Regions from separate parts of the Reinekea sp. genome, predicted to be linked through region 2. Evidence: riboswitches for the same ligand, from Rfam matches in the RefSeq annotation. Region 2 holds a riboswitch; the other holds the start of a gene.
What was found. Region 2 has a riboswitch for cobalamin ahead of AC4FIC_RS06365 (TonB-dependent receptor). Riboswitches for the same ligand answer to the same signal wherever they lie in the genome.
Positions count from the first base shown of each region.

Region 1: another riboswitch for cobalamin. It lies ahead of AC4FIC_RS13560 (ABC transporter substrate-binding protein); the one in region 2 lies ahead of AC4FIC_RS06365 (TonB-dependent receptor).

Region 1 is NZ_CEYAVF010000039.1:5,321-10,710, forward strand. It holds gene AC4FIC_RS13545 (SDR family NAD(P)-dependent oxidoreductase) at 1-637, shown strand, start outside; gene folX (dihydroneopterin triphosphate 2'-epimerase) at 681-1,037, shown strand; gene folE (GTP cyclohydrolase I FolE) at 1,090-1,731, opposite strand; cobalamin riboswitch at 1,898-2,031, shown strand; gene AC4FIC_RS13560 (ABC transporter substrate-binding protein) at 2,063-2,992, shown strand; gene AC4FIC_RS13565 (FecCD family ABC transporter permease) at 3,003-4,043, shown strand; gene AC4FIC_RS13570 (ABC transporter ATP-binding protein) at 4,040-5,290, shown strand.
Region 2 is NZ_CEYAVF010000011.1:38,118-43,507, forward strand. It holds gene AC4FIC_RS06350 (hypothetical protein) at 1-302, shown strand, start outside; gene AC4FIC_RS06355 (hypothetical protein) at 436-720, shown strand; gene AC4FIC_RS06360 (hypothetical protein) at 731-1,897, opposite strand; gene AC4FIC_RS06365 (TonB-dependent receptor) at 1,894-3,744, opposite strand; cobalamin riboswitch at 3,895-4,087, opposite strand; gene AC4FIC_RS06370 (energy transducer TonB) at 4,626-5,033, shown strand; gene AC4FIC_RS06375 (succinylglutamate desuccinylase/aspartoacylase family protein) at 5,148-5,390, shown strand, end outside.

The sequences.
Region 1 (5,390 bases), on a different contig from region 2:
GTTGGCCGATGGCTGGCAGGTCACGGTGTTGACTCGCAGCAGCAGCGCCGAACTGGACCGCTTGCGTGGCGAGCGCCTTAATATCGTCACGTTGGACTATTATCAACTGGATCAGATCAAGACCTTTTGCCAACAAATTGCCGCCCAACCCCTGGATCTATTGATACACAATGCCTCACTCTTTGTCGGCGGTGTCGACACCGGTTCGAGTGAAGCGTTCGGCCAATTGTTTCATATCCACATGCAATTGCCCGCGTTGCTCAACACCGAATTGGCCGCCGCCTTGGCGCGTTCAGACAACGGTAATATCATTCATATGACTGATATCTATGCCGAGAACCCCAATTCAGACTATGCCCTCTATTGCGCTACCAAGGCTGGCTTGGAGAATCTATCGAAATCTTTTGCCAAGCTGCTGGCCCCGCAGGTACGCGTCAATTCGATTCAACCGGGCGCGCTAAAATTCTTACCAGATCATAGTGCTGAGAGTAAAATACAGGTGCTCAAAGATAGTCTGTTACCCCATGAGGCTGGCTTTGAACCGATCTTCCAAACCGTACAATATTTATTGGCCAACAGCTTTATCACCGGCACTGCCATCAAGGTTGACGGTGGCCGTTCGATCAGCCGCAACTAATTCATTATCCGCCGCAAACAGCAACCTAACCAACGGGACAGACATGACAACAGCCATCATTAACATCAAGAATCTGCGCTTACGCACCTATATTGGTTTTAATCCGGAAGAGCTGCAAAAACAGCAGGATGTGATTATCAATGCCGAAATTCACTATCCAGCCGATTTGGCGTGCGCCACTGACAGTGAAAATAATGCCGTCAACTATAAGGTGATCACTAAAAAGATGATCGCTTTGGTGGAAGAGGGTCAATTTAAACTACTGGAGCGTTTAGCGGCTGACCTGCTGGCAATTGCCCATGAACACCCCGATGTCAGTTATGCCAGCGTGTCGGTTGATAAACCGCACGCCTTGCGCTTTGCTGATTCGGTGTCCATTACGATGACCGGCAAGAAATAACAAGAGGCTATATGATCAGGCCCGAACGGGCCTGACGTCAGAGCGGAACATGTTAGCGGACAAAATCCCGACGCAGGTCACGATCGGTCAAAAACTGCCCCCCCAGCGATAGCGTTTCAGTGCTGGAATGGCTATCCATCACGCCACGCGCCTTAACACAGTAGTGGGTGGCATTGATCTTCACGGCCACATCTTCAGTATCCAGTAGCGTTTGCAACGCCACCAATACCTGCTGATTCAACCGTTCTTGTACCTGAGGTCGCTGCGCAAAGAAACGCACTATGCGATTTATTTTCGACAATCCGATAATCCGCTGACCCGGGATGTATGCCACGTCTGCAAAGCCATCAATGGTCACAAAGTGGTGTTCGCAGGTACTGGTCAGCTCAATATCGCGGATCCGAATCATTTCAGTCGCAGACATCTTATTTTCAATAAGAGTTATTTTTGGGAACTTGTTGTAGTCCAGCCCTGAAAATATTTCATTTACATACATTTTGGCAATTCGATGCGGCGTTTCCGCCATGCTGTCGTCGGTTAGGTCCAACGCCAAAGCACCCATCACCTGATGCATCAAGCCTTCTATCTTTTCAATCTGAGCCGCGGGGGTTAATTTCTGCTCCACCACGGGCGTTTCCAAACCCAATTCGAGGAGCCTTTTATGGACCGCGTGCGCTTCTACTGATATTGCCATGGGTTGTCCTTTACTGATGAGGATACCGACCTGGCGCCAGATCCTATTGTCGTAATATGAGTGTCATAATATCACAGAGCCTTTCATTCTTATCCATAGGCCTTATAGGGACATTAGGCACACCCCAGTAGGCGAGAGTTTCCCTAACTGGGCGGATTTCCGGTTGACTTGCCCGATCTTTCGCTGTCAAATCCGCGTTCGTTCATACGGAATGCGGTGTAAAACCGCAGCGGTCGCGCCACTGTAATTGACAGTTCTTGGGTCATCAGCCAGAAGACGTGAACGAAACAAACCCTATTTTATTACTGTACGCGCCATACAGGAGATTCAGATGCCTTTAAATTTGACTATAGTTGCAGTTTTTGCAATTTTTTTCTTCGCCGGGCCAATTAGCGCCGAGACGGCCTACCCCATTAGCCGTATCGATGGCATGAATAAGACGATAAGGCTGGAGCGTGAACCGCAAAATATATCCTCCAAAACTCTCTTTACCGATGAGGTCCTAACCGCCATTCTGCCGAGCAACCGCCTGACCAGCATCACCAGTCTAGCCAGTGATCCAAATTACTCCAATATTGCCGATCGCCTGCCCAAGGGCGTGGCCCAGCTCGATTTTTACGTTGAGCCGATCCTCAACAACTTTCCCGACCTGGTCTTTGCCGCCAACTGGAGCGAGATCAACAAGGTCACTCAGCTGCGCCAAGCCGGCATCCAGGTTTATCTGGTTAATACCCCCTTTACTTTGGCGGCGATCGAAGCTGAAATTACCAAGCTGGGCGAGCTGCTCAATCGCAGCACGCAGGCAGCTGACTTGATTGCTAACATGCAAGGCGACCTAGCCTCACTGGCCGAACAAAAGGCGGCCATCGAACGGCAACAATGGGTTGCTCTGGACTATAACAGTTGGGGTACCGCTAGTGGTGCAGACACTACTTGGCAGGCCATTCTAGATGGCGTGGGCCTGATCAACGGCACAGCCCCTTATGAGCAGGGTGACTTTGGTCAGGTCGCCATGTCGAAAGAATTGATCATCAAGATCGACCCCGACGTCCTCTTCTTGCCCGGCGGCCTCTATGGCGCAGATCCGGCCAGCAATACCTTTTACCAACAAGTTATTAACGACCCGGCCCTGGCAGATGTGCAGGCGGTTAAAAATCGACGGGTCTATGAAATTCCAGGCGCACTGCGCGGCACCTACAGTCACCATATAGTTCGCACAATTCGCTATGTCAGCGACCAACTCAGCCACGATCTACCATAGGCGGCCGGCAATGTTAGGCATGTTTCGACCCACCTTGATCGCTGCATTACTAGCCAGTGGCCCCCTCCTCTTGCTGGCCTATCTGGCACTGGGCGCCGTGGCGTTGCCGATCGGTGAGCTGCTGTCCGTGATCAAGTATGCCTTGTTGGGCGACCTCGATAGTGCGCGCGAGCTGTTTCCGCGCACCAGCGCCATCCTGCTGCACATTCGCCTACCACGAGCTTTGGCTGGGCTATTGGCGGGCAGCAGCCTGGCTATAGCCGGCGCGGCGATGCAGGGCTTATTTCGAAATCCGCTGGCCAGCCCCGATATATTGGGCATCAGTGCCGGCAGCAGCCTGGGCGCCGTCTTGGCCATTACCACCGGCACCGCGCTGCTCCATCCATTGGTTTTACCGGCCTACGCCATCGTCGGCGCCTTAATCAGTGCGGCCCTGATCTACGCCCTAGCGTTGCGCTCGGAGGCGGGCCAGCAATTGCTGTTTATCATCTTGGCTGGACTGGCCTTATCCAGCCTGCTCACCGGCGCCACCTCTGCGGCCCTGTTGCTCGCCGAACAATATGAGATCAGCCAGTTTATTTTTTGGACCATGGGCGGACTGGAAGGCCGGATGTGGCCGCATGTACTCTGGCCGGCACCCTTTTTAATACTCTTTGGCAGCCTGCTGATCCGCCTGGCCAAGGCTTTGGATTTGATTTCCTTGGGGGAAGAAAATGCCCACGGCATGGGGCTCGATGTCGAACAGACGCGCCGCCGCACCCTGATTCTCTGTTCCGTGGTGACCGCCCTAGCCATCGCAATTGCCGGACCCATTGGCTTTATCGGCCTGATGGTGCCGCATCTGGTGCGGCTACTGTTTGGCCCCAATCACCGCTTACTATTGCCCCTATCTGCCTTTATCGGCGCCTGGCTGGTACTGGCCGCCGATCTGATCGGTCGCACCCTAATAGCGCCCCATGAGATCAAGGTCGGCATTATCACCGCCGTGCTCGGTGGCAGTTACTTTATTTTCCTAATAGTTCGGTTACAGCGACAGGGGAAACTGGCATGAACGCGCCGCTCTTATCGGTCCAAAAGCTCGGCTTTTATCGCCAAGATCGGGCCCTATTGCGCGACCTCAGCTTTGCCCTGGAACCGGGCGAACTGGTCGGTGTAATCGGCCCCAATGGCGCGGGTAAAAGTACCCTATTGAAGCTCTTGGTCGATTATCACCAACCGACCGAAGGGCACATTAGTCTATCGGATACGCCCTTGGCGTCGTTGAGCCATCCCGAACGCGCCCGACGCATCAGTTATATGGCACAACATTCGGCCCCGTCGTTACCCTTTCTAGTGCGCGATGTCATCGCCCTCGGCGCCCACAGTCGGCAGGCGAGTCAGATCCCGTCAGCCCAGGTGCTACGCAACGACGTGGCCGAACTGGCCGAGCAACTTGAATTGACCCATCTGCTCGACCGAAAGCTCACCGAGCTGTCTGGGGGTGAGAATCAGCTGGTCCAGTTTGCTCGTATCCTGATGCAACAGGCCCCGCTGATGTTGTTGGATGAGCCCACCGCCAGCCTGGATATCGGCCATGAAGCGCAACTCATGAACCTGTTGCGGCGCCATTGCGAGCACCAACATTCCGCCTTGGTGGCCATTCATAATTTAAATATTGCCGCGGTATTTTGTGACCGCTTGCTGCTCTTGGACAAGGGGCGATTGATTGCCAGCGGTACGCCGGAGCAGGTGATCACCCAGGCCAATATGGCCCAACTGTATCAACAGCAGGTCACGGTCAGCCAACATCCGGTGACCGGCACGGTCACAGTACTGCCGGTAAAACAGGCACCCATAGCGGTGCCCCTGCATGTTCATCTGATCGGTGGGGCAGGCAGTACGGTCGCCTTGGCGCGTTGGTTGTTGCAACGCGGCGTCACGGTGAGCGGCGGCATCGGTCATGAACAGGACTCCGACACCGACTTCTGGACGGCCACCGGTATGCGCCATATTGCGGTGCCCGCCTTCGCCCCAATCGATCAAGACGCGATCGACCAGGCCCAGGCCATGGTTGAATCGGCCGATCTGACTATCGTTTGCGATTTCCCAATCGGCGCTATGAATGAGGGCAACCTGATCCTGGCCGGTCACGCCAAACTGCTGTGGTTATTGCAGGAAGACGCTGAAACCGCGCATCAACGCTTTTATAGCGAGGCTCAAGCCAAGGACTTCGCGCAACTGCAACAACAGGGCGTCCGGCTGACGGCCTTGGCAGCCATCGAACAATTGACCGGACGCATCGGCGAGCTGAGCGCGTAGCACAGCAAAGACCTGCACAGGGCTATACTGAAAATGACACGGGGACATATCTTTCCGCCTCGATAGCCCTATAATCACTCTTTTTCGACCGGCGCTGCAT
Region 2 (5,390 bases):
CCCTTAAATACGCGCTGCTTTGCGCACTTCTTTTACTGATCGTGACCGTGGCCATTGCGCTGCTGATCATTGCCTACCAGTCACAGCTGTCCGGCGAGATCATCAGCGAAGCGCTGACCCGCTTCGTCGATCAGCGTCTCATAGAGCGTGCTACTCAGGCTATAATTGAGCGCGAGCTGGGCCTACAGAACGCCGCCCTGTGGCTGGCCGGTCTGCTGTTGTTGGCTAGCAATCTAGTCAGTACCGCGCTTTTCCTGCGCCTGCGCAGGGCCATGACGAATGAATCTGCCCAACCAATATGAGCATTTTTCGGCAAAAATAGTTTTTTCGGACAAAGCGGGCAAAAAAATGCCGTCTGAGGCAATAAACTGGGGCTAATGCCGCCAAAGGCTCTTACACTGGCGTCAACATACACAATATAGGGCCTGCTAAGCGATGAATCTCGATAAAGCACAGAAACGAATTAGCAAAAAGGCGAATAAGGGCTTTCAAGGCTTCCCGCAATTGATTATCACCTATTCCGGCCCCAGCGCCGATCTAGCGACCCGGGTCGATATCAGCTTTATCGCGGATGAAAACAGTGCCGCTCAGGTGCAAACCTTTAACACCCAGGCCGACATCCGCAGCGATGAAACCATCCAGACCACCCTGGTGAAAATAATGGACCGCTCCGAGGCCCTCACGGTGAGCCTAACCGACGGGGTTCAAGCACTCACCTAACGGGGCCCGGTTACAGTGCGAGAATCTGGGTTGGGTTGTAAGTCAGCTCGATTAACCGATTCACCGTACCGTCGTCCAGATCGATTACCTTTAAGCCGGCGTTTTCACTGCCATCGCTTTGCGCCTGCACGCCGACATAGAGCGCATCATCGGTGGCCAGCAGGTCACCGATATTATATTGGTTGGTTCCCAAGACGATTTCGCTCGGTGTACTGGTGCCAGCACGCAGCACAAAGACCTTGTCGTTGCCCCAGCTCACGCTACCGGAAAAGTACACATCGTTGTTGGCCGACACGGTCACGCCGCTGATATTGCCATAGGGTGCCGCGCTCAGGTCGCCATCGTCGATCAACAGAGCCGTCGCGTAGCTGGTTGTGTTAAGGGTGGCGATACCACCGGTGTATTTGCCTGACGTATCGGCATAGTTGTAGGCGTCACCTGTGGCCGCGACATAGAGTAGGCCATCGTGCAGTGCAAAGGACCCGGCATTGCGCACCGGCAATTCGATAGCCTGAACGCCGGCCATTGTGGTATCGGTATCGACTAAACTATTCGTGCTGGTATCGATCACCACGACCTTGGAATTGGCAGCAGCGGCATAGCTGTCGTTCAAACCAGTTAACAGTACAAATAATTTCCCATCCAGCCACTCCAGATCGGCCATATGCGGGTTACCACTGCTGGCGTTAGCAAAGGCAGATAGATCAATTTTCTCGATGAGGAAATCAGCATCTGTCGTCGCGGCAGGATTAACCACCCACAGATCCTTGCTACCATTGCGAGACACGTAAGCTTGACGGCTACTTAGGGCCAATAGATCACCCGGATTGGCACTAAAATCATCGCCCAAGACACTGCGCTGCCAATCGACTGACACAACGTCCGATTCCGTATCAATACTGATTTTCGATACGGAATCAAAGCCATAACGTCCGAGTCGGAACAGTTCTCCAGCTTCAAAGGCAATGGCGATATCGGCTGGATTGGTGGTGTGAATTCGTTGTTCAAATACTTCATCGATTTCTAGGACTGTGTTGATCAGGATAACATCGCTAGTGGCATAGTCCGGCGAGGCTGCCGCCACCGCTAGGTTAACCGAACCCAAGGGGCTGTTATTCGGCTCCGGCAAACAGGCCACAAGGAGCATGGCGCTAGCAATTATTAACAGTTTTTTCATATATTTTCTCCAAAGAAATAAACAAGGCTAAGATAGATTTTGCGCCCAGGCAGCGGGCTATTGCTGTAATCCACCTGGTAGCGATTGAGTAGGTTTTCGACGGCGAGCGTGCCCTGCCAATTATTTTTTCGGCCACTGAGCGCGCTGTTAAATTGGTGTTTGGCGGTCGCCATGGTCGAGTTGGCGCGATCAAAATAGAGGCCGGCCTGATAGATATAACTGCTCTGCCAAGTCAGGCCGGGCAAGGGTGTCCCGCTCAGCTGATGGCGCACACTGAGTGGATAAAAGCCGGGCACCTGCTTTTGGTCATAGACCTTTAACAACGAGCTTGCCCAGCCACGTTGCCAGCTGCCACTGGAGCTCAGTTGCAACGCGCCGAGAGGGGCTTCGACCTGCCACTCCAGGCCATAAAAAATCGATTCATCGATATTAATATAACGACCGACACCCTGGGAGTTGAACACCGGCGCGATGGTATTGTCCGACTGCCGGGCAAAGGCGGTGGCATTGAACTGATAGGCCGCACCCTGCCATTGATAATTGATATCCCCGCTCAGGGCGCTCTCGGCAGCCAGGTCAGCATTGCCCTTAAAGCTGCCCAGATTCCCGAAGCGTTCAATGAGGTTCGGCAAGCGCTCGGAACTTTGCAGATTCACTTGCACGCGGTGCTCACCGCGTTGATAGCCAATTCCGGCCTGGCCACTGAAGCGGCTACCAGCCGCCTCTGTGTCATCCGAGCTATCACTGAAGGTGGCGTAGCGTAAGCTGCCGGTTAAGGTTGTAAAGGCAGCCACAAACCAGTCGGCGCCGAGACTGTGCGCCCCGCTCAGCCGTTCGGCGTCGACCTGGGTAACGCTCTGCTGTTCAATCACAAATTGCGCCTGATCCAATTGATTGTTCAACGTAAGCAGTCCCCAAGACAGCGGCAGCACAAAGGTCTGCGCCAGCTGTCGACTCAACAGTCGATCGCGACTGTCGCTGACAAAGCTGCCCAGGCCATTGGCCGGATCGCTAAAATGGCCCAGATCTTCACTGATATTGAAGCGCAGCGAACTGTCCTGGTGCCATAACCAGTCGGACAGGTTAATACCCAGTTGCAGCGCCTGTTTGCCTTGCTGGTAGTAGCTGTCGGCGCTGGTTAGATTGGCCCAGTGGGGCAGATTTTTCTGTTGATCGTGCGCACTGAGATTGACAAAGTAACTGCTCTTGGCTTGATTGATAGTGCCGGTTAGGCCACCGGACCAGGATTCAAATTGCGCATTGTTGCGCGTCTGCCATTCATCATCGCCGCTGTATTGCGCGGTGCCGCCATCGTTCGAGTAGGTAAAATCGTTATCGACTGCCAAGCCTTCAACAAAGCCGGTAACCGCCAGATTCGCCACCAGTAGATCACTGGTCACCAGGCCGCGCCGATGGCCAAAGCTACCGGTCTCGAGCAATATCTTAGTTCGATTTTGGCGTGCCGTGCGGCGCACTATATTGATGGCACCGCCCGGGCTGCCCTGGGCAAATTGAGTGGGGGTACTGCCGGAATAAACTTCGATGCGTTCGACATCGGCGAGCGACATCTGTTGCAAGAAACCGCCCTCACCGCCAACGTTCGACTGCAACACCCCGTCGAGGTAAATCTGGGTCTGGGCGCTGGGTGCGCCGCGCACGCTGACGCTGGCATAGCTACCAGTGGCCCCGGTTTGTTGCAACTGCACAGAGGGGGCTCGCTCGATAACATCGGCGACGCTTAGAGCGCTAGCCGCAAATTGGCTGGCATCGATTACGGTGACTTGGGCGGTACTGAATTCCGGCTGGGTGCTGAAAGCGGGGGTAATGGCAGAATATAGGGTCGGCAAAATATTAGCCGTCGGCTGGGCCGCATCAGTTTGCGCGCCAACCGATGCATCAACTAAGTCTTCTGCAGACGGAGTTGTTACAAAAAGGCAAAAAATTACAGACCACAGCGAAACGCTGCACGATTGTCTAAACGACATGCACCCACCCGTACGGAAAAATGACATCAGGCCGGTATCCGGACTTGAGAGGCTCAGCTAGGCTGTTGAATCAATCCCTTCCCGCTTGCGCAGTGGCATATATTGATTCAATGGTTTACCCTCTCTCACCGTTGCGGGGGCAGTACTGGTTTCACACCAGTTTCCCGTTTAAACGTTGTAGGTCACCTGAATTTGGAAGCGAGTATAGAGTGTCCGACGAAGCCGTCAACCCCTTATTTACAATGTCTGCACGCGATACGATCTGGCGACTGGTATTTTTTACCGGTTCCATTTTGGTGCACCTGGCTATATTCGCATTGGTCAAAATACCGCAGACTTCGGCGCCAATGGCGACGAAAAATAGTTTAACAGTGCAGCTCCAAAGCAGCATAAATACTATTACGCCCGTGCCGCAGGGCAGCGCCCAAACCCAGACAAAAAAAGCTCTTAGCAGCACATTGCCGACCAAGACGGCGACACCAAAAAAAATACTAAAACCCGACGCGCTGGGCAAAAAAATCGAACCTAAAGCGACTTTGATTATTGCCCAAACGGATCCAATAGAGACGTCCGTCTTCGTCGCAAAAAAAACCTCAGCTCCAATCGTCCAAGACCAGCTCTCCAAACCAATTGACGTACTCGATTTGGAAAAATTTGCGCGCGCAAAAAATATTTTAGCGACCGCCGAACTCGCCTCCATGGAAGACCTAAAGCCGACATCGACTGGGCCGGAGCAAGCGGCAATGCCAGCTGCGATTGCGTCGGCAATGGCCGAACTGCCAAAGGCTAATCCCCTCGACCAGATCGTATCCGAGCCCAGCAATGAGTTTCAATCCACCGCTCAAGTAGAACCCGATCGCGTCGATCGACGAGACGTGCAAAACTTTGCCGCCGCCCGCTTCGCCGGTCGCCCGCCGGTGCCGATCAAGCCGGCCAGTGCCATTCGCAAACGGCTGCGCGGCGAACTCGTTCTGCGCGGTTTTGTCGGCGCGTCGGGCCAACTGGAACAGCCCTTTGTGCAGCGGTCATCAGGGCATCTAGAATTGGATCAGGCGGCCCTGGAGCAAGCCTTGGCATGGTCGTTTCAACCGGCGCTGGAAGATGGTGTCGCCACCGGCCAATGGGTCGAGTGGACGGTAGCCTTTCGTTAAATGCCCCTCGGTCATTGCGACAGATCCTAACAGTTCGACGCCCCCTACCCTTGCACTTCACCAGGACCATCGGCACTATCGGCTAACATCGTAAACTGTTGTTGAGAGCCCATTGTGAGTTACCAATCTATTGCACTGCCGTCCGCTGCGGTCGGCAACCAGAGCCATCTTGGGGTGCATCGTTTCGGCCCGAGCGGCGCCAAAAAAGTGTACATCCAAGCCGGCCTACACGCCGATGAACATCCGGGCCTGTTGGTTGCTCAGTACCTGATCGGCCAGTTCGCCCAATTAGAACAACAGCAATTGCTGCTGGCCGAAATTGTCCTCGTCCCATTCGCCAATCCCATTGGCTTACGG